Regions from separate parts of the Streptomyces sp. NPDC048370 genome, predicted to be linked through region 1. Evidence: riboswitches for the same ligand, from Rfam matches in the RefSeq annotation. Region 1 holds a riboswitch; each other region holds the start of a gene.

Region 1 (5,185 bases):
GCTACGAGCAGTACCGCGACGACCTGCGGCTGCTGTACCTCGTCTCGGTGAGGTCCGACGACGGCCGACTCCAGGAGGTACGCATCATTCCCCTGCGGGCCCGGCGCATGCGGCTGGAGCACGCCCCCGGCCGTGACACGCGCTGGCTCCACGACGTACTCGGCCGGACCAGCCGGCCCTACGGTGCGCAGGTCGACCTCGACGAGGACGGAACCCTCGTCGCACGCCCCGCCTGACGGGCGGCGGCGCGCACCCACCCACCTGCGCGCACGCTCAGGACCAGGGAGACGAGCAGGACATGTATTTCACCGATCGCACGGACGCCGGACGGCAACTCGCCGCACGCCTGGAGCACCTCAAGGGCCGTGACGTCGTGGTCCTGGGACTTCCGCGCGGCGGGGTGCCGGTCGCCGAACAGGTCGCCGACGCACTCGGGGCTCCGCTGGACGTCTGTCTCGTCCGCAAGCTCGGGGTGCCGTTCCAGCCGGAACTGGCCATGGGCGCCATCGGCGAAGGAGACGTACGGGTCCTCAACGACCATGTCCTGGCCGACACCGGTGTCTCCGCCGGGGACCTCGCCACCGTGGAGGCCCGCGAGCGGGTCGTCCTCGGGCAGCGGTCGCGGCGCTACCGGGGCGCCCGGTCGGCGGCCCGGCTCGACGGGCGGACCGTCGTGGTCGTCGACGACGGGCTCGCGACGGGCGCCACGGCGATCGCGGCCTGCCGGGTCGTGCGCGCCCAGGGGGCCGCGCGGATCGTCCTCGCGGTGCCGGTCGCGCCGGGCGACTGGCGGGAGCGGATCGGCAGGGAGGCGGACGAGGCCGTCAGCGTCCACGAGCCGGACTTCTTCTACGCGATCGGCCAGTTCTACCAGGACTTCTCACAGACCCCGGACGAGGAGGTCGTCGCCTGCCTGGAGCGCCACCACGCCGGGCAGGGCCGGGGCGACGACGACCCGGAGGTGCGCATCCCGGCCGGGGAGGTGGAGGTCGCGGGCCACCTGGTGGTGCCCGAGGGAGCACCGGGGATCGTGGTGTTCGCCCACGGGAGCGGCAGCAGCCGGCACAGCCCCCGCAACCGGGCCGTCGCCGAGAGCCTGAACCGGGCCGGGCTCGGCACGCTCCTCTTCGACCTGCTCACCGAGGAAGAGGCGGCCGACCGCGCCAACGTCTTCGACACGGAACTCCTCGCCGGCCGGCTGGCCAGGGCCACCCGCTGGCTGGGCGGCCGACCCGGCCTCGACGCGCTGCGGACCGGCTACTTCGGTGCCAGCACCGGCGCGGCGGCCGCCCTCTGGGCCGCCGCCGACCCGCTGTCCGGAGTGGCCGCCGTGGTCTCCCGAGGCGGCCGCCCGGACCTCGCGGGCCCGCGCCTCGGCCAGGTGCGCGCCCCCACCCTGCTGATCGTGGGAGGCAACGACCCGCTCGTACAGGACCTCAACGAGGAGGCCCGCAGCCACCTGCGGTGCGAGAACCGGCTCGTCGTCGTCCCCGGCGCCGGGCACCTCTTCGAGGAGCCCGGGACGCTGGAGCAGGTCGGCGAACTCGCCGCGGGCTGGTTCGCCGACCACTTCTGACGAGCTGCTCCGAACCGTCTGTCAGTACGGTCCGTCGACGTTGTCGATGGAGCCGTACCGGTCCGCCGCGTAGTTGCAGGCGGCGGTGATGTTGGCGACCGGGTCGTAGAGGTCCATCGAGGTACCGGGCACGTGGTACGCGAGGAACGTCGGCTCGATCACCTGGAGCAGACCCTTGGACGGGGTGCCCTTGGCGGCGTTGGAGTCCCAGTTGTTGATGGCCTGCGGGTTGCCGGAGGACTCGCGCATGATGTTGCGCTGGATCCCCTCGTACGTACCGGGGATGCCGTACTTCTGCATGACGTCCAGCGACTCGCGGATCCAGCCGTCGAGGTCGTTGGTGTAGCTCTTCGCGGCCACCGGGGTCGCCTGCGTGCTCGCCTTCTCGGGCGCCGCCTTCGCGGGGGCGGCCGCGGCCGGAGCGGCGCTGCGCTGCTGCGAGCGGTCGGCCCGGTCCGTACTCGTCGTACGGGCCTGGGACTTCGCCTTCTTCGGGGCGGTGGCGGCCTTTCCGCGAAGCGTCAGTTCCAGACCGGGGTGGATGAGTGACGGGTTGTCACCCACGGCCGCGCGATTCGCGCGGTACAGGGCCTTCCAGCCGCCCTCCACGCTCTGCTCGTGCGCGATCATCGAAAGGGAATCGCCACGGGTGACGGTATACGTGACGGGGGCGGAATTCTGCGCGGCGGGAATGGATTCCGCGATCTTCGCCGGAGCGCTGAGAACGGTCTTCTCGACGGGGGCGATCTCGGGGGCCGTGCGGGGCGTCGCGTGCGCGGTGGCCGTGGCGACCAGGGGCAGGGCCAGGGCGGCGCCGCCCGTGCTCGCGAGGGCGAGACCGCGGGTCAGGGGCCTTCTCTTGGGGCGCCGGTGCTTACCGTGTGCGGGCATGATGCAGTCCTCTCCGGCGCCTGCGGGGTGAGCTGTCGGGTTCGGGCTGGAGATGCCCGGTCACGCATGCGTGACTTCACCCCGAGCCGTGCCGGAAAAACCGGACCGGCGAAATGGTGGGTCCCCCGCTCCTGCCTTCGGGTGAATGAGCGGTCTTTTCGGACGGTGGCAGGATTCGGCGATCCGTCCGGGTCGAGGTGACCGTAGGCGAGAAATGTCGACAGAAACAAGACGTCGAATGCGTGGGTTATTCAAGGCCGAGTTCCGCACCGTGCGTGCCGCGCCGAACTTCCTTGCCGGGCAAGGGGACGGGGCGTACAGGAAGATCGGTGGAACCCTCGGGGTGATTCACCTCACCCGCCATCCCATATCGGACATGCAGGGAAATTCAGCCGAGTTGAGAAATGGGGCACAAGGGGGAGTAAAAACCCCTTGTGCCCCATTTGCTCAGAACTGTGGGAGTACGTGCGTCAGCCGGTGATGCTCGGGGCGCCCGTCTCGATGTGGCCTGTGTAGCGGCGCGACCACGTGCCGTCGATGTCGGCCAGGATCGTGAAGTCGTACCAGCCGTCGTTGTAGGCCACGGCGTTGAAGAAGTCCTCGCGCGAGGAGTTCGCCGGCACCGTGTACGTCCACGGTCCGTCCGTGCGGTAGGCGTTCGAGCGGAGGGTGAAGGTCACAGGACCGGCCGAGGTGTTGGTCAGCTTGAAGAAGATCGCCGTCTTCCCGGTGCCCGGCTCGGTCGCGAACCGCGCCGCCACCTCGATCGCCTTGCCCGCCTTGGACGCGTCGCCGATGAAGCGCCGCAGGAAGCGGTTGGGCCCCATCATCGAGATGTCGTACTTGCCCGAACCGGACCCGAGCCCGATGTTGAAGTAGTCCGTGGACGTGGCGCCCGGGTCGATCGTGTACTGCCAGGCCGCCGTGTCCCGGTGCTGGTGCGGGTGGATCGTGACGTGCGCGGGCCGCTTCGCCTGCGCGCCCTGGTTCGTCATCGAGAACCAGGCGAGGATCTTGCCCGCCGCCCCGAACTCGAACCGGTCGAGGTTTCCGTTGACCTGGTACGGCAGGGCGCGCGCCGGACGTGTCCCGCTCTCCTGCGCCGGCAGGGCGTTGTCCTGCGGCACCGGGTTGGGCAGCGGACCGCAGGTGTCCTGGCCGATGACCTTGGCCGTGGAGGGCAGGCCCGAGGGGACGCCGTACACCGGGCGCGCGAAGTCGAAGACGCCCGTCAGGTCACCGGTGACCTTCCGCCGCCAGGCGCTGATGTTCGGGCAGGTGGCCGGGGTCCCGAGGGCGGCCGTCCAGGTCTCCATGAAGCGCAGGACGGAGGTGTGGTCGAAGACCTCCGAGCTCACCCAACCGCCGCGCGTCCAGGGAGACATGACGAGCATCGGGACACGGAAGCCCAGGCCGATCGGCACCCCGTCGATGTACTCGCCGGGAGTGCCCGGCGGGGCGACCGGGGGCGGCACGTGGTCGAAGAACCCGTCGTTCTCGTCGTAGTTGAGGAACAGCACTGTCGAGTCGAAGACCTCGGGGTTCGCGGCCAGCGCGCGGTAGACCAGGTCGACGAAGTGCGCACCGTCGCCCGGCGGGGCGTAGGGGTGCTCGGAGAACGCCTCGCTCGCCACCACCCACGAGACCTGCGGAAGCGTCCCCGCGACCACGTCGGCGCGGATCGCGGCGGCGATGTCGTCCGGAGTGGACCCGGTGACCTTCGGCACCGAGCCCATGCCGCGGTCGTGCAGCGGATCGCCCGGCCGGGCGTCGGTGAACTTCTTGAAGTACGCGAGGCCGTTGTCGCCGTAGTTGTCCTGGGCGTTCTGGTAGACCTTCCAGCTCATACCGGCGCGCTGGAGCGCCTCGGCGTACGTCTCCCAGGTCAGCCCGGACTCCTCGCCGCCGTCCTTGCTGGAGGCGTCGATCTTCCCGCTCCACAGGAAGGTGCGGTTGGGGCCCGTGGCGCTGAGCGCCGAGCAGAAGTAGGCGTCGCAGACGGTGTAGTTGTCGGCGAGGGCGTAGTGGAACGGTATGTCGCCGCGGTCGAGATGGCCGAGGGTCCGGGTGTTGCCGACGCCCGTGACCCAGTTGTCCATCCGGCCCTTGTTCCACGCCGCGTGCTGCGAGGTCCAGCTGTGCGGGAGGTCGCCGTTGCACTGGGCGAGGGTCTCCCCGTCGACACCGCCCGCCGGCGGGGTCGCGCTCAGCTTCCACGGGTGCTGACGGCCGCCCCAGTTGGGCTGGTTGAACGTGCCCCAGCCGCCCGGGATGTTGCCCGCGGCCCGGTCGCCGAAGCCGCGCACGCCGCGCAGCCGGCCGAAGTAGTGGTCGAAGCTGCGGTTCTCCTGCATGAGCACCACGACGTGCTTGACGTCCTTGATGGTGCCGGTCGCGGCTGCGGCGGCGGCCGTCGCCGAGCCCGTCGGCAGCGCCGCGCCCGCGGCGAGCCCTGCCCCGATCCCGACGAATCCCCTGCGGCTGATAGGAGTCAATGCCCCGCCTCTCGTGTCACCGGGTGCCCCACTGGCACACGGTGGACAGGATGAGGGAGGGGAGCTTAAAGGTATACCTCCGTGCGGTAAGTCTTGGATGAACTTCCGAGGGGTGGCAGGTAGTGGGGATCTGATTGGTTCGCATATGAACCAATGCGCGTCTCGCGCACAAGGGGTGTGGAGGAACCGACGCGGCTAGGAGGTCGTCCCCGCGCTGTCGCGG
Region 2 (5,185 bases), on a different contig from region 1:
CGAGACCTGCTCGTAGAAGCTGACCAACCGGTCGGCGTCGTCGGCGGTGATGGGGCGGATGCGCGCGGTGCCGCCGTCGCGGAGGACCACGTCCGCTTCCCAGTGGTCGGGGTAGTCGTGTTCCGGTTGTTCCGGCCGTTCCGACGCGCTCTGCATGGGGCAAGCGTACGGCCGGGGTACGACACGAGCACCGGTCGCGCGGCACGTGTGCACCATGCAAGGTAGGGAGGACCGATCGGCCCTGGAACAGGGGCCGAAGGTCGGCGTCGAGCACACCGCAACCCGTGAGAGACTGGTCTAGACAACCCGCTTGAGACTTGAAGGGCAACACCATGGCTGAGCGCCGCGTCAACGTCGGTTGGGCCGAGGGCCTGCACGCCCGCCCCGCCTCCATCTTCGTCCGTGCCGCCACGGCCTCCGGCGTCCCCGTGACGATCGCCAAGGCCGATGGCAACCCGGTGAACGCCGCGTCGATGCTCGCGGTGCTCGGTCTGGGCGCGCAGGGCGGCGAGGAGATCGTGCTCGCTTCGGACGCCGAGGGTGCCGAGGTCGCGCTCGACCGTCTGGCGAAGCTGGTTGCCGAGGGGCTCGAGGAGCTCCCCGAGACCGTCTGACGGATTTCCGGCCGGATCGACGTCCGGGCGAATTCGCGGGAAGCCGCACACGCCGAAATGACGGCGGGTGCGGCTTTTTCCTTTTCCGAACCATTCCGCTGCCATCGGGACGGCACGGTCCGCACAACTCCGCCGGGGCAGCGCAAACAAAGCCCGTCGAATTCCAGCTCTTTGTATACGGCCCGCTCGTTAATTCCGGCCGCTCGCGATGTTGACGACGTGTTGCGAACTCCTCACGCGCCCTCCGCGCCGCGGCCGCTCGTCCCGGTCGGGGCGCTTCAGCCGGTGCAGCAGCAGGGAGCGTTCGGCGTGCAGCGCGGTCAGGGCGCGGGCCCGTTCGGCGTCGCCGCGTGCCACCGCGTCCACGATCGCACCGTGCTCCGCCCAGGCCTCGACGGGCTGGGCGGGGGCCTCGACCGCGTACATCCAGGCGATCTTGTGCCGCAGCTGGGTGAGCAGGGCGGTGAGCGTCGGGCTGCCCGAGGCCTGCGCCAGGGTCTCGTGGAACCAGCCGCCCAGCGAGCGCAGATCGTCCCCCTGGCCGCGCCTGGCCCGCTCCTGACCGAGTCTGACCAGGCCGCGCAGCACCTTGAGGTGCGCCTCGGTGCGACGTTGGGCGGCGCGGGCCGCACCGAGCGGCTCCAGCAGCGACCGCATGTCGAGGAGGTCCGCCGCCTCCTGCTCGGTCGGCTCGGCCACGTGGGCTCCCGCGTGACGGCGGGTGATCACGAAGCCCTCGGACTCCAGGGTGCGCAGCGCCTCGCGGACCGGGACGCGGGAGACTCCGTACCGGCGGGCCAGCTGCTCCTCGGTCAGCCGGCTGCCGCGCTCGTAGACGCCGGTGACGATGTCGTCCCGAATCGCCGTGCACACCGAGTGCGCGGGAATGCGCATGATCGACCTCCGCCTTAATACGCGCGAAACCGGTTCTCCGGTGACTCTATTGCAGCGGGGCGGTATTTCCGACGGCTCCTCAGGAACCATGGATATCTTTTGGTCAGCGAAAAGCCCCGGCTCAGTACGAGCCGGGGCTTTTCTGACGTGCGGTGGGGGACCTCGCCGGACGGTCAGACGTTCACGCCGCGGGCGCGCAGGTACGCGACCGGGTTGATGTCGGAGCCGTACTCGGCGGTGGTGCGGGCCTCGAAGTGGAGGTGCGGGCCGGTCGAGTTGCCGGTCGAGCCCGAGATCCCTATCTGCCGGCCCGGGGTGACGGTCTGACCGACGGAGACACTGATGGCCGAGAGGTGCCCGTACTGGGTGTACGTGCCGTCGTTCATCCGGATGACGATGTTGTTGCCGTACGCGCCGCCCCAGCCGGCCTCGACGACGGTGCCGGAGCCGACGGAGACGACCTTGGTGCCGTAGGCGGCGTGGAAGTCGACGCCGGAGTGGCTGCCGGAGGACCAGAGGGAACCGCCGGTCTTGTAGCCGGTGGAGACGTACGAGCCGGCCACGGGGAGCTGGAAGGAGTTCAGGCGCTTGCGCTCGGCCTCACGGGCGGCGCGCTCCTTGGCCTCGCGGATCTCCTTGGCGCGGGCCTCCGCCTTGCGCTTGGCCTCCGCCTTGGCACGGGCCTCGGCCACGCGCTTCGCCTCGGCCTCGGCGGCCTCGCGCTCCTGGGCGGCGGCCTGGGCGTCGATGGTGTCGGCGAGGGCGTTGTCGGCGACGACGACCTGGGTCAGGCCGGTGTCCTCCAGGGAGGGGGCGTCCGTGTCGACGGCGAGCGCCGGGGAGGCGAGGGTGCCGATGACGCCGGTGGTGGCGAGGGTCGCGACGCCGGCGAGGCCGGCGCTGCGGCGCGCCAAACGGCTCGGACCACGATGCTTCCCGGTGGCACGGGTGAACGCCATGTAGTGGCTGATCCTTTCCTTCCTTCTCGCCTACCGGGTTAGCTGACGGGTTCGGAGCAGGAAGGTCTCCTACGGGCCCCTCCGCACGGGTGCGAAGGCGTCCGATTCACCCCAGGGACTTCGTGTGGGTCCCCGGCTCCCCAGGCTCGCGCCTGACGGGGACTCGGCGATGACTGTCCGATGCCACGGATGTGGCGGGTGCAACTGGCGAACAGCCGGACCGACGCTATGCGGACCGTCTTTCAATCACCAAACAGACACGCCAGTTTGTAAGACATGCCACAGGGCATACGGCCACCCTCTCTGGCAATACGGACAAAGAGGAGGACCCCGACGTACTGTGACGTCGGGGTCCTCGCATGCCACCGGAGCGCGGCGGCGGTCGGCCCAATCAGCCGGTGACGACGGTCACTTCACCGATGCCGAGGGCGCGCACCGGCTCCTCGATCTCCGCCGCGTCACCCACGAGCACGGTGACGAGCCGGTCCACCGGGAAGGCGTTGACGACGGCCGCCGTCGCCTCCACCGTGCCGGTCTCGGCCAGGCGCGCGTACAACTGCGCCTGGAAGTCGTCCGGGAGGTGCTGCTCGACCTGGTCGGCGAGCGTCCCCGCGACGGAGGCGGCGGTCTCGTACTTGAGCGGCGCCACGCCCACCAGGTTCTGCACGGCGACGTCGCGCTCGGCGTCCGTCAGGCCCTCGGCGGCGAGGGTGCGCAGCACCTTCCACAGGTCGTCAAGTGCAGGACCGGTGTTGGGGGTGTCGAAGGAGCCGCTGATGGCGAGCATCGAGGCGCCGTGGCCCTGGCCGTCGGAGCGCAGGACCTGGCCGAAGGCCCTGACACCGTAGGTGTAGCCCTTCTCCTCGCGCAGGACGCGGTCCAGGCGGGAGGTGAGCGTGCCGCCGAGGCAGTACGTGCCGAGGACCTGGGCGGGCCAGACGCGGTCGTGCCGGTCGGCGCCCACGCGGCCGATGAGCAGCTGGGTCTGGACGGCGCCCGGGCGGTCGACGATGACCACACGGCCGGTGTCGTCGGCCGTGATCGGCGGGACGGGCCGGGGCTCCGCGCTGTTCCCCGTCCAGGCGCCCAGCGACTCGGCGAGGACCTTGTCCAGGTCCACGTCGGTCAGGTCGCCGACGACCACGGCGGTGGCCGTGGACGGCCGGATGTGCGCCTGGAAGAAGGCGCGGACGGCGTCGGCGTCGATCGCCTCGACCGTCTCCTCGGTGCCCTGACGCGGCCGGGACATACGGGACTCGGCCGGGAACAGCTCCTTGGAGAGCTGCTTGGCCGCCCGGCGGGCCGGGTTGGCCGTCTCGTGCGGGATCTCGTCGAGCCGGTTGCGCACCAGGCGCTCGACCTCGGTGTCGAGGAACGCCGGCGCGATGAGGGCCTCGGAGAGCAGCCCGAGCGCCTTGGGCAGCCGGGAGACGGGAACCTCGAGGGAGACCCGTACGCCCGGGTGGTCGGCGTGCGCGTCGAGCGTGGCGCCGCAGCGCTCCAGCTCGGCCGCGAACTCCTCGGCGGTGTGCTGGTCGGTGCCTTCGGAGAGGGCACGGGCCATGATCGTGGCGACCCCGTCGAGGCCTGCGGGCTCTGCCTCCAGCGGGGCGTCGAAGAAGATCTCGACGGCCACGACCTGCTGGCCGGGGCGGTGGCAGCGCAGCACCGTCATGCCGTTGTCCAGGGCTCCGCGCTCCGGGGCGGGGAAGGCCCAGGGCTTGGCCGTACCCGGCTCCGGCTGCGGGTGGAACGTCATGCTCGTCAAAGACGCGGCAGCGTCGGTCACTGGTCCGCTCCCTCTTCCTCGTCGCTGTCGCTCTGCTCGGCGTCGCTCTGTTCGGCACCGGTGGGCTCGTAGACCAGCACCGCGCGGTTGTCCGGGCGCAGCCGGGCCGCGGCGACCTCCCGCACCTCCTCGGCGGTGACGTCCAGGACCCGGTTGACGGCGGTCAGGGCGAGCTGCGGGTCGCCGAACAGGACCGCGAAGCGGCACAGTTCGTCGGCGCGGCCGGCGACCGTGCCGAGCCGGTCGAGCCACTCGCGCTCCAACTGGGCCTGGGCGCGCTCCATCTCCTCGGGCGTCGGGCCCTCGGCGGCGAACCGGGCCAGCTCCTCGTCGACGGCCGTCTCGATCTCGGGGACCTCGACGCCACCGGACGTCTTGACGTCCAGCCAGCCCAGCGACGGCGCGCCGGCCAGACGCAGCAGGCCGAAGCCGGCGGCTACGGCCGTGCGGTCACGGCGCACGAGCCGGTTGTGGAGCCGGGAGGACTCGCCGCCACCGAGGACGGTCAGGGCGAGGTCGGCGGCGTCGCACGCGCGCGTGCCGTCGTGCGGGAGGCGGTACGCGGCCATCAGCGCGCGGGCCGGGACCTCCTCCTCGACGACCTCACGCAGCTGCTCCCCGATGGTGTCGGGCAGCGCGCCGTCGCGCGGGGGCAGCTTGCCGTCGTGGGACGGGATGGAGCCGAAGTACTTCTCGATCCAGGCAAGGGTCTGCGCCGGGTCGATGTCGCCGACGACCGAGAGGACCGCGTTGTTCGGCGCGTAGTACGTACGGAAGAAGGTCCGCGCGTCCTCCAGCGTCGCCGCGTCCAGGTCGGCCATGGAGCCGATCGGCGTGTGGTGGTAGGGGTGGCCCTCGGGGTAGGCGAGGGCGGTCAGCTTCTCGAAGGCCGTGCCGTAGGGCACGTTGTCGTACCGCTGACGGCGCTC
Region 3 (5,185 bases), on a different contig from region 1:
CGGCACCACCCGGCTGCACGCCCGGCTCGAAGAAGAACTCGCCGCGTTCTGCGGCTTCGAGGCGGCCCTCGTCTTCTCCTCCGGCTACGCCGCCAACCTCGCCGCCCTCACCGCCCTGAGCGGCCGCGACGCGCTGATCGTCTCCGACGCGGGCAACCACGCCTCGATCGTGGACGGCTGCCGGCTCTCGCGCGCCGAGACGGCCGTGGTCCCGCACGCCGAGCCCGAGGCGGTACGCAAGACCCTCCGGGCCCACCCGGACCGCCGGTCGCTCGTGGTCTCCGACTCCGTCTTCTCGGTGGACGGCGACCGGGCCCCGCTGCCCGAACTGGCCGAGGCCTGCCGGGCCCACGGCGCCGGGCTCGTCGTGGACGACGCCCACGGTCTGGGCGTCCTCGGCGACGGCGGCCGGGGCGCCCTGCACGCCGCCGGGCTCGCGGGCGACCCGGACGTGGTCGCCACCCTCACCCTCTCCAAGTCGCTGGGCAGCCAGGGCGGAGCGGTCCTCGGACCGGCCCGGGTCGTCGAGCACCTGGTCAACGCGGCCCGTACGTTCATCTTCGACACCGGACTCGCCCCGGCGGCCGTCGGCGCCGCCCTGACGAGCCTGCGGCTGATCCAGGGCGAGCCCGGCCTCGCCGCGCGCGCCAGGACCGTCGCCACCCAGCTGCACGGCCTGCTCACGGAGGCCGGTCTGACCGCCGTGCGCCCGGACGCCGCCGTCGTCTCCGTCCGCGCGCCCTCGCCCGATGCGGCGCTGCGATGGGCCGCCGACTGCCGTGAGCAGGGGATCGTCGTCGGTTGCTTCCGGCCGCCGTCCGTCCCCGACGGCATCTCGCGGCTGCGGCTCACGGCCCGCGCGGATCTGACGGACGCGCAGATCGAGCAGGCCGTCGCCACGATCGTGCGGACCGCGCCCCCTTCCCACTGACCGGGACCCAAATACGTGCTCTCGTAGCAGAGTTCACCGCTTCGAGCGACAAATATGCACATATCTTGGTGGATCGCCGCCCAGGCGGACACGATCGGTGGCAGTCTGACGCGAAGTGCAAACCGGGCCGGGCCCGGTGGGAAAGGGACAGCGTCGCCATGGCAGACCACCAGGAAGCAACCGTCACTCTGCCGAGCGATCCCGCCTCGGTGTCCGCCGCCCGGAGATATGTCGCCGACGTCCTCAGCGGATGGGGGCTCGCGGGCGGCAGCGACACCGCGGACACGGTCCGGCTGATCGTCTCGGAGCTGGCCACCAACGCCGTCCAGCACACCTTCGGACAGTCGCCGACCTTCACCGTCGACGTCCGTCTGGAGCGCGAGGAGCAGCTCCACATCGGTGTCACCGACAGCCATCCCCGCTGGCCGAAACGGCTCCCGGCGGCCGTGCAGCAGGACAACGGACGCGGGATGGTCATCATCCGCATCCTGACGGCCGAGGCGGGCGGCCGGCTCTCGGTCACCCCGACCGACGAGGGCGGCAAGACGGTCTGGATCAACCTGCCCTGGACCGCTTCCGCCTCGGCTTCCGCCTCAGCCTCCGTCTCTCCGAACTAGGCGCGAACCAGGCGCGAGCCGGGCGCCGCCTGAGCGCCGCCTAGGCGCGGGCGAACCCGCCGCGCAGCAGCGTACGCAGCGAGGCGGCAGCGGGGCCCGATTCCTCGCCCCGGTGGGCGACCGAGATCGTCCGGCGGAACGAGGTCGGCTCCAACGCCCGTACACCCAGCGGCGAAGCCGTCATCGACGCGACCATCTCCGGCAGTACCGCCACCCCGAGACCCGCGCTGACCAGCGCGCAGACCAGGGCGTAGCCCGGCGTACGGCACACCACCGACGGTGTCGCACCCGCCCGGGCAAGGGCGCCCTCCACGCCCCGCCGCGACGGATGGTCCGGCGCGCTGCTGATCAGCGGCCGGCCCGCGAGGTCCGTGATCGGCAGCCGGCCCGAACCCTCCGCCAGGACATGGCCGGGCGCCGTGACCAGGACCAACTCCTCCACGAGGAGGGGCTCGAGCTCGACGCCCGGCGGCAGCGGTGCCGGCTCGGCCGGTTCGTAGGTGTGGGTCAGCGCGAGATCCACCTCGCCCGCCGCCACGGCGTGGACCCCGGCAGGCGGCTCGTACTCGGCGACCGTCAGCTCCACGTCCGGGTGGGCCCGGCGGAAGGCGCTGAGCACCGGTGGCAGCAGATGGATGCCCACGGTGGTGAAGGTGCCGACCCGGAGCCGCCCGCCCGACAGACCGCTGAGCCGGGCCAGCTCATGGCGGGCCCGGTCCATCTCGTCCAGGACCCGGCGCGCCCGGGTGACGAGGAGCTCGCCCGCCGGAGTCAGCCGTGCGCCCCGGTGGTGCCGGACGAGCAGCGCGGCGCCCGCCTCCCGCTCCAGCTTGGCGAGCTGCTGGGAGAGCGCGGGCGGGGTGTAGCCGAGCCGGGCGGCGGCCCGGGTGATCGAGCCGTCCTCGGCGACGGCCACCAGTGCCGCGAGCCGCACCAGATCCTGCATAAAGCATTCCTTTGGCCAGACCCAGAAGATCGTGTCTACACACTAAAGGCTCACGGCGGGCACGCTGGGGTCATGGACGGACAGCTGATCGCCTTCATCGGGGTCGCGGCGGGCATGGTGGCCATGCCGGGCGCGGACTTCACCGTCGTCGTACGCAGCGCTCTCGCCTCGCGCCGGGCGGGGGTGGCCTGCGCCGTGGGTGTGGCGGGCGGGCTCCTGGTGCACACCGCCCTCGCGGTGGCCGGGCTCGCGGCCGTGCTGATCGCCGTACCGGCGCTCTATCGCGCGCTGCAGATCGTCGGCGGCGCGTACGTCCTCTACCTCGGCGTGCAGGCGCTGCGCGGCGCGCTGCGGGCGTCGGCGGGTGAGCCGTCGGCGGACACGGCGGGGGAGCGGGCGGTCGGACGGGCGTTCCGTCAGGGCTTCCTGACCAACGTCCTCAACCCCAAGGCGCCCGTGCTCTTCCTGAGCCTGCTTCCGCAGTTCGTGCCGGAGGGCGCCGCGGTGCTGCCGCGGACCCTGCTGCTCGCGTCGATCGTGGTGCTGCTGGCCCTGCTCTGGTTCCCGCTGGTGGCGGTCCTGGTGGACCGGCTCGGCCACCGGCTGCGGCGGCCCCGGACGGCCCGGACCGTGCAGGGGGTGACGGGCGGCATGCTCGCCGCGCTCGGGGTGACGTTGCTGGTGTCACCGGGACACTGACCCTGCTGGGGCGAGGGGTGCGGCGGCGCCACCGCACCCTCCGCTCGCGACGATCGGACGGGGCGTCAGCGCACCCGGCCGTAGTACACCTTGGACGACCAGATCTTGTCGAGCTTCACCCAGGACCCCGACTTGGGCGAGTGCCAGATCTTTCCGCTACCCGCGTAGATCCCCACGTGGTACACCCTTCCACCCGAGTGGAAGAAGACCAGGTCCCCCTTCTGCCTGCTGGACGCGGAGATGTGCCGGGTCTTGTTGTACTGCTGCTGCGCGGTACGGGGCAGCGACTTGCCCGCCTTCTTGTACGAGTAGAGCGTGAGCCCCGAGCAGTCGAACCGGGTGGGTCCTGACGCTCCGTACTTGTAGGGCGATCCCTTCTTCGAAGCCGCGATGTTCAGCGCCTTGCCGGCGTACGACGTCGCGGCCTGGGCCTCCGGTGCGGCTCCTGGTGCCAGCATCGTGCCGCCGAGAGCGGCGAGGGTGAGAGCCGAGACGGCTCCGGCCCGGGACAGCATGGACGGGACATGAATCTGCGCAGTCATGCGCAACCCTTCGTCAGCCGCCTGTGAAGGATGACCTGTCGGGTTCGGGCTGGCGAAGTTGCCCGGCCGCGGTCGCGGCTTCACCCCGAGGAACGGCCCCACTGGCCGGCCGTCCCGTACTGCTCGGGTCCTCCACTCCTGCCGATCCACTCCTGTCGACCAGACATCCGGGACAGCGGCAGGACTCGGCGTCCGCCCGGACCGCCCCGCCGCGGTGGCGGGGGCTTGTCGTCGTGAGGGATCTTGACCCACAACACAGGCGAAATCCGAGCCGAAACGGCGTTATGTGAGGCTCCTCACGACTGATCCATTCGGGTGGACAGGCATGTTTCGTGATCGTCGGAGGTTTGGCCGACGAGTCCCGGACCAGGGGTGGAACGCCCGATTCCGCCAGATGCGTACACCTGTTGCGCAACTCACCCCGCACATATGTCGATTCGTCGACTACGCCGAACGGGGGAGCGATTCCGTGGCCGCGCTGCTCCGTGTGGACCTCGACACGACACGGGAGAATGTCAACTCGCCGGTGTCTCCGGGACAGTGACGCGACCCGACCTACGCTCCCCGTCCAACACCCGCAGCGCACGGGCCAATGTCTCCGCGTGCACCTCGCTCTCGCCGCGCGTATGCATCGCCGTCAGCGCGTCGCGCAGGGCGTTCACCCGCCCCACCAGCGCCTGGGCCGCGCGCAGCGCCCCATACGTATGCGAAGCCCTGGATGGATTGATACGGCCCAGCAGATCGACCACTTCGAGATAGGCGTCGATGAACTCGCCCTCGGCGCGCGTCAGGGCGGGCAGCGGTGGCAGCTCGGGAACCATCGGACGCTCACCTTCCCCCGGCGCCGCCCGACGCCCCTCGGTTCTGAATCACGTGGTCCACCAGGCCGTAGGCGGTGGCCGCCGGCGCGTCGAGGACGGTGATCCGGTCGATGTCGGCGTCGATCCGCTCGTGGCTCTGTCCGGTGTGGGTGACCAGCATCCCGGCCAGCATCGCGCGCAGCCGCATCAACTCCCGTGCCTGGATGTCGAGATCGCTCGGCTGCCCCTGCAACGGCTCGTCCGTCGTGGGCTGCTGGAGCACGACCCGGGCGCCGGGCAGCGCGAGCCGCTTGCCGGGCGCGCCGGCCGCGAGCAGCACGGCGGCGGTCGAGACGGCCTGGCCGAGACAGGTGGTCTCCACGTCGCAGGTGACGACCTGCATCGTGTCGTAGATCGCGGACATGGCGCTGATCGAACCGCCGGGGGAGTTGATGTAGAGCGAGATGTCCCGGTCCGGATCGGCGTACTCCAGATGCAGGAGCTGCGCGATGACGTCGTTCGACGAGGTCTCGTCGATGGGGGTGCCCAGGAAGACGATCCGTTCCTCGAGCAGCTTGGAGTACGGGTCGAGGGTCCGGCTCCCGAAGCTCGTGCGCTCCGTGAACTCGGGCAGGACGTAGCGAGCGTGC
Region 4 (5,185 bases), on a different contig from region 1:
CACCTCGGCTACGGGCACGGCATCCACTACTGCATCGGGGCGCCGCTCGCCCGGCTCGAAGGACAGATCGCGCTTGCCACGCTCCTGACGCGCCTGCCGGATCTGCGACTTGGTGCCGATCCGTCCGATCTGCGGTGGCGGGGCGGGCTCATCATGCGTGGATTGCGCACACTTCCGGTGGAGTTCTCCCCCTCGTCCACCTCTCGCGAGAGCTGACGATCCGTCAAGACTGTGACTTTTACGTGATCTCCGCTGCATCGACTTGTGACTCACGTTCGAATGCCGCTACGTTCACCGTCACCTCAGCAGTCACGCGAAAGGCAGCTCCGCATGCGCTCCGGGAACGGACGACACCGCAGACCCCGCCAGGCCCCCGCCATCGTCGTCGCCGCAGGCGTGACGGGATCGGCCCTCGCGTTGCCCCTCCTCGGGGCGGGCTCGGCCTCCGCCGCCGACGCGGCCACCTGGGACCGGGTCGCCGAGTGCGAGTCGGGCGGCCAGTGGAGCGCCCACTTCGGCAACGGCCTCTACGGCGGGCTGCAGTTCACCCAGGAGAGCTGGGAGCGCCACGGCGGTCTGGCGTACGCGCCGAGCGCGGACCTCGCCAGCCGCGCCCAGCAGATAGTGGTGGCCGACAAGGCCTTCGCCGCGGGTGACACCCAGTGGGCCACCTGCGCCCCGATCGCCGGTCTCACCGTCGACGGCGTCAAGCCCGGCGTCGACCCGGGTCCCGCCGTCGAGCCGAGCGAGCCGACGGGCCCGCTCCCGGAGTCCAACCGGACCGCCGGCCTTCCGAACGTCCAGGCCCCGCCGGAGGCCCTCGAGGGCCCCGAGGCCACCCCGACCCCGTCGGCGCCCTCCTCGCCCTCCGCGGCCACCCCCGGGGCGTCCCCCGCGCCGACCGCTCCCGGGACCGGCAAGCACCGGGGCGGCGCTGCCCCGGAGGCTACGGACGGGACGGACGAGTCGGGCAAGACGGACAACTCGCGTGAAACGGGCCGTCACGCCTCGCCGGCTGACGGGTCGACACCGGGCGCCACCGACGAGGAGGCGGCGAATCGGGACAGTAAGGACAGTGGCGACACTGCGGACAAGACGCCTGCCGAGGGCATCGCGGACGCTATCGGTGAATACACCGTCAAGCCCGGCGACAACCTCACCGAGATCGCCCAGCGCAACGAACTCCCCGGCGGCTGGGGCGCCCTCTATGACGCCAACCGATCGACCGTCGGCGCCGACCCGAACCTCATCCTCCCTGGCCAGAGCCTGGATCTGACGATCGGTACGCCCGCGGAGAAGGACGCGGAGACGGACCCGAAGTAGGGGTGGTTCGAGGCCGAATGTCCGGTTCTGTGCAAGTGAGACATGGGTCTCTTCGCCTCAACTGGCGTGTCTCGTCCGCAAACTCTGCTTCCGTCACCTCTCACCTGCGTAAATACCCTTCGTCCCGAGGCAAGTAGGGCCGTTTTGTCCCTCATGGACGTCTTTGAACTTCCCTCGGGTCTGTGTCTACGGTCGTCACCGCTCGCCACCGCGGGCCCCGTCGACCGAAACGCCGAATCCTGCCGTCGGCCGATGGGAACAGTCGTCGCGTCATGCGCCGTAGGCAGGAGCGGGGGACCCAAGGTAAGTGCCGTCCCCGGCCGTTGAGACAGACGGCCGAAGGAACGGCTTGGGGTGAAGCCGCGCGCCAGCCGCGCGGCCGGGCAACTCACATGGCCCGAACCCGACAGCTCACCTCGTAGGCGTCGGTGAGGAGAATCTCCATGCTGTTTTCCGCCAAGGGCAAACACCGTCGTCCCTCCAAGGCCACCCGCGCCGTCGCCCTCGCCGGTGTCGCCGGTGTCGCCGTCGCCGCCCCCCTGATGACCGCCGGCACCGCCTCGGCCGCCACGGTCTCCGAGTGGGACAAGGTCGCCCAGTGCGAGTCCGGCGGCAACTGGTCCATCAACACCGGCAACGGCTACTACGGCGGCCTGCAGTTCTCCAGCTCCACCTGGGCCGCCTTCGGTGGCACCCAGTACGCCGCCAGCGCCGACCAGGCCTCCAAGTCGCAGCAGATCGCGATCGCCGAGAAGGTCCTCGCCGGTCAGGGCAAGGGCGCCTGGCCGAGCTGTGGCGTCGGCCTCTCGTCCGCCACCCCCGGTGCCGTCGAGGAGAGCGCCCCGGCCCAGCAGGCCGCCCCGAAGCCGGAGCGTCAGGCCGAGCAGCCGACGACCCGCAGCGAGACGCGGACCGCCCCGAAGAAGGCCGAGTCCAAGAAGACCGTCACCACCCCGACCGGCAAGAAGGTCAAGAAGGGCGACGGCGAGTACAAGGTCGTCTCCGGCGACACCCTGAGCACCATCGCCGCCGCGCACGACGTCAAGGGTGGCTGGGCGAAGCTCTTCGAGCTCAACAAGGGCGTCGTCGAGGACGCCGACCTGATCTACCCGGGCCAGCAGCTTCACCTGAAGTGAGCCCGACGGCCCGCGTGAGTCCGGCGGCTCACGTAGGTCCTTCGACCCTCCCGCGGTGACCACCCCGGTCCGGAGCGCCCTTCCCCCGTGCGCTCCGGACCGGGGTTCCGCGCTGTCCGGGGTCCGTCGTCCGCGGACCGCCGGGCGGCCCCGTCGCGCGGCCGCGCCGGGGTTACCGGCGAGTAGTTCTGAGGGTCTTTGGCCCTGGATGCGTACCCTTGGGTCCTTTTTCGTCCCAGGGGGCGGGCGCCCGGCTGGCTGGAGCCCGCGAGCCGGTTAGGCTCTTGTCGCAAGGCCAAAGCGACCCTGCACCGCAAGCGTCACATCTAGCGTCACATCCCAGAAGGAGATGCTCGTGCCGTCCATCGACGTCGTCGTAGCCCGGGAAATCCTGGACTCCCGAGGCAACCCCACGGTCGAGGTCGAGGTCGGCCTCGACGACGGCAGCACCGGCCGTGCTGCCGTTCCGTCCGGTGCCTCCACCGGTGCGTTCGAGGCCATTGAGCTCCGTGACGGAGACAAGAACCGCTACCAGGGCAAGGGCGTCGAGAAGGCCGTCCTCGCCGTGATCGAGCAGATCGGCCCGGAGCTCGTCGGCTACGACGCCACCGAGCAGCGCCTCATCGACCAGGCCATGTTCGACCTGGACGCCACGGACAACAAGGCCTCCCTCGGCGCCAACGCCATCCTCGGCGTCTCCCTCGCCGTCGCGCACGCCGCGTCCGAGGCCTCCGACCTCCCGCTCTTCCGCTACCTCGGCGGCCCGAACGCGCACCTGCTGCCCGTTCCGATGATGAACATCCTGAACGGCGGCTCGCACGCCGACTCCAACGTGGACATCCAGGAGTTCATGATCGCGCCGATCGGCGCGGAGTCCTTCTCCGAGGCCCTGCGCTGGGGCACCGAGGTCTACCACACCCTCAAGTCCGTCCTGAAGACCAAGGGCCTGTCCACCGGCCTCGGCGACGAGGGCGGCTTCGCCCCGAACCTGGACTCCAACCGTGAGGCGCTCGACCTCATCCTGGAGGCCATCAAGCAGGCCGGTTACGCCCCGGGCAAGGACATCGCGCTCGCGCTCGACGTCGCCGCGTCCGAGTTCTACAAGGACGGCTCGTACGAGTTCGAGGGCAAGTCGCGCTCGGCCGCCGAGATGACCGAGTACTACGAGGAGCTCGTCGCCGCGTACCCGCTGGTCTCCATCGAGGACCCGCTGTTCGAGGACGACTGGGACGGCTGGAAGGTCCTCACCGACAAGCTGGGCTCCAAGGTCCAGATCGTCGGCGACGACCTGTTCGTCACCAACCCGGAGCGCCTGGCCCGCGGCATCGAGGACGGCGCCGCCAACGCGCTGCTCGTCAAGGTCAACCAGATCGGTTCGCTGACCGAGACCCTGGACGCCGTCGAGCTGGCCCAGCGCAACGGCTTCAAGTGCATGATGTCGCACCGCTCCGGCGAGACCGAGGACGTCACCATCGCCGACCTCGCCGTCGCCACCAACTGCGGCCAGATCAAGACCGGCGCCCCGGCCCGCTCCGAGCGCGTCGCCAAGTACAACCAGCTCCTGCGCATCGAGGAGATCCTCGACGACGCGGCCGTCTACGCCGGCCGCAGCGCGTTCCCGCGCTTCAAGGGCTGATCCGAGGATCCGGAGGGTCCTGAGGACCCCGCATCACCCTCGGTTACGTACGTCCCCGCACCCGGTCCCGTACCGTGTGCGGGGACGTCCGTACGTAAAGGGGAGGCGCGCACATGGCCCGGGACCGGTTCTCGACCGCGACCAGGATCAAGCTGCTCGGTGAGCAGACCGCCGCCCGCGTCTACCGTTCCCAGACCCGCCGCCAGGCCCGCCGCTCCCGGCTCACCGGCCGCGCGGCCTTCCTCGCCCTGGTCGTCTGCTCGCTGGTCGTCGCCCTCGCGTACCCCATGCGGCAGTACGTCTCCCAGCGCGGCGAGATCGCCGAGCAGGAGCGCCAGGCCGCCGAGGCCGCCGCGCGCGTCGAGGAGCTGCGGGACGAGAAGGCCCGGCTCCAGGACCCCGCGTACGTCCGCCGGCTCGCCCGCGAGCACCTGCACTACGTGATGCCGGGCGAGACCGGCTTCACCGTGAACGACCCCGAGGCCGAGCGCGCCCGCCGCACCGAGCAGAGCGAGGCGGACCGCCCCTGGTATTCCGACCTCTGGGACGGCGTCGACCGCGCCGACACGGGCCGCTGACGCCACGACGCGAGATGATGGACCCCGGCCCCGACGGGTCGTGACGCCCCGGGCGGGCGGGAGCTCCCCGCATCCGAGCACCGTCCACCCACCGTCCACCCCACCGACCGCCCTCGACGAGAAGACAAGACGCAGCATGGAAACGCCCCCTCCGCAGACCGCCCGCACCGAGCCGACCGAGGCGGACGTCGCCGCGTTCAAGGACCAGCTCGGCCGCCCGCCCCGGGGGCTGCGCGCCATCGCGCACCGCTGCCCCTGCGGCAACCCGGACGTCGTCGAGACCGCGCCGCGGCTCCCGGACGGCACCCCGTTCCCCACCACGTACTACCTGACCTGCCCCCGGGCGGCCTCCGCGATCGGCACGCTGGAGGCCAACGGGGTCATGAAGGAGATGCAGGCCCGGCTCGGCACCGACCCGGAGCTTGCCGCCGCCTACCGGGCCGCGCACGAGGACTACATCGCCCGCCGTGACGCCATCGAGGTCCTGGAGGGCTTCCCGAGCGCCGGTGGCA

The links. Region 1 has a riboswitch for cyclic di-AMP ahead of ACGFYP_RS04425 (transglycosylase SLT domain-containing protein). Riboswitches for the same ligand answer to the same signal wherever they lie in the genome.
Positions count from the first base shown of each region.
Region 2: another riboswitch for cyclic di-AMP. It lies ahead of ACGFYP_RS31920 (M23 family metallopeptidase); the one in region 1 lies ahead of ACGFYP_RS04425 (transglycosylase SLT domain-containing protein).
Region 3: another riboswitch for cyclic di-AMP. It lies ahead of ACGFYP_RS27955 (C40 family peptidase); the one in region 1 lies ahead of ACGFYP_RS04425 (transglycosylase SLT domain-containing protein).
Region 4: another riboswitch for cyclic di-AMP. It lies ahead of ACGFYP_RS22460 (transglycosylase family protein); the one in region 1 lies ahead of ACGFYP_RS04425 (transglycosylase SLT domain-containing protein).

Region 1 is NZ_JBICYI010000002.1:121,499-126,683, reverse strand. It holds gene ACGFYP_RS04435 (CapA family protein) at 1-236, shown strand, start outside; gene ACGFYP_RS04430 (phosphoribosyltransferase family protein) at 299-1,576, shown strand; gene ACGFYP_RS04425 (transglycosylase SLT domain-containing protein) at 1,598-2,467, opposite strand; cyclic di-AMP (ydaO/yuaA leader) riboswitch at 2,472-2,658, opposite strand; gene ACGFYP_RS04420 (phosphocholine-specific phospholipase C) at 2,938-4,962, opposite strand; gene ACGFYP_RS04415 (SpoIIE family protein phosphatase) at 5,158-5,185, opposite strand, start outside.
Region 2 is NZ_JBICYI010000020.1:117,886-123,070, reverse strand. It holds gene ACGFYP_RS31935 (GNAT family N-acetyltransferase) at 1-156, opposite strand, end outside; gene ACGFYP_RS31930 (HPr family phosphocarrier protein) at 333-614, shown strand; gene ACGFYP_RS31925 (GntR family transcriptional regulator) at 804-1,508, opposite strand; gene ACGFYP_RS31920 (M23 family metallopeptidase) at 1,682-2,467, opposite strand; cyclic di-AMP (ydaO/yuaA leader) riboswitch at 2,480-2,646, opposite strand; gene ACGFYP_RS31915 (M16 family metallopeptidase) at 2,859-4,226, opposite strand; gene ACGFYP_RS31910 (pitrilysin family protein) at 4,253-5,185, opposite strand, start outside.
Region 3 is NZ_JBICYI010000015.1:66,190-71,374, reverse strand. It holds gene ACGFYP_RS27975 (8-amino-7-oxononanoate synthase) at 1-931, shown strand, start outside; gene ACGFYP_RS27970 (ATP-binding protein) at 1,090-1,548, shown strand; gene ACGFYP_RS27965 (LysR family transcriptional regulator) at 1,589-2,494, opposite strand; gene ACGFYP_RS27960 (LysE family translocator) at 2,567-3,193, shown strand; gene ACGFYP_RS27955 (C40 family peptidase) at 3,259-3,735, opposite strand; cyclic di-AMP (ydaO/yuaA leader) riboswitch at 3,739-3,936, opposite strand; gene ACGFYP_RS27950 (hypothetical protein) at 4,251-4,556, opposite strand; gene ACGFYP_RS27945 (ATP-dependent Clp protease proteolytic subunit) at 4,564-5,185, opposite strand, start outside.
Region 4 is NZ_JBICYI010000010.1:192,708-197,892, forward strand. It holds gene ACGFYP_RS22450 (cytochrome P450) at 1-216, shown strand, start outside; gene ACGFYP_RS22455 (transglycosylase family protein) at 331-1,323, shown strand; cyclic di-AMP (ydaO/yuaA leader) riboswitch at 1,589-1,763, shown strand; gene ACGFYP_RS22460 (transglycosylase family protein) at 1,767-2,459, shown strand; gene eno (phosphopyruvate hydratase) at 2,809-4,095, shown strand; gene ACGFYP_RS22470 (septum formation initiator family protein) at 4,209-4,673, shown strand; gene ACGFYP_RS22475 (DUF501 domain-containing protein) at 4,810-5,185, shown strand, end outside.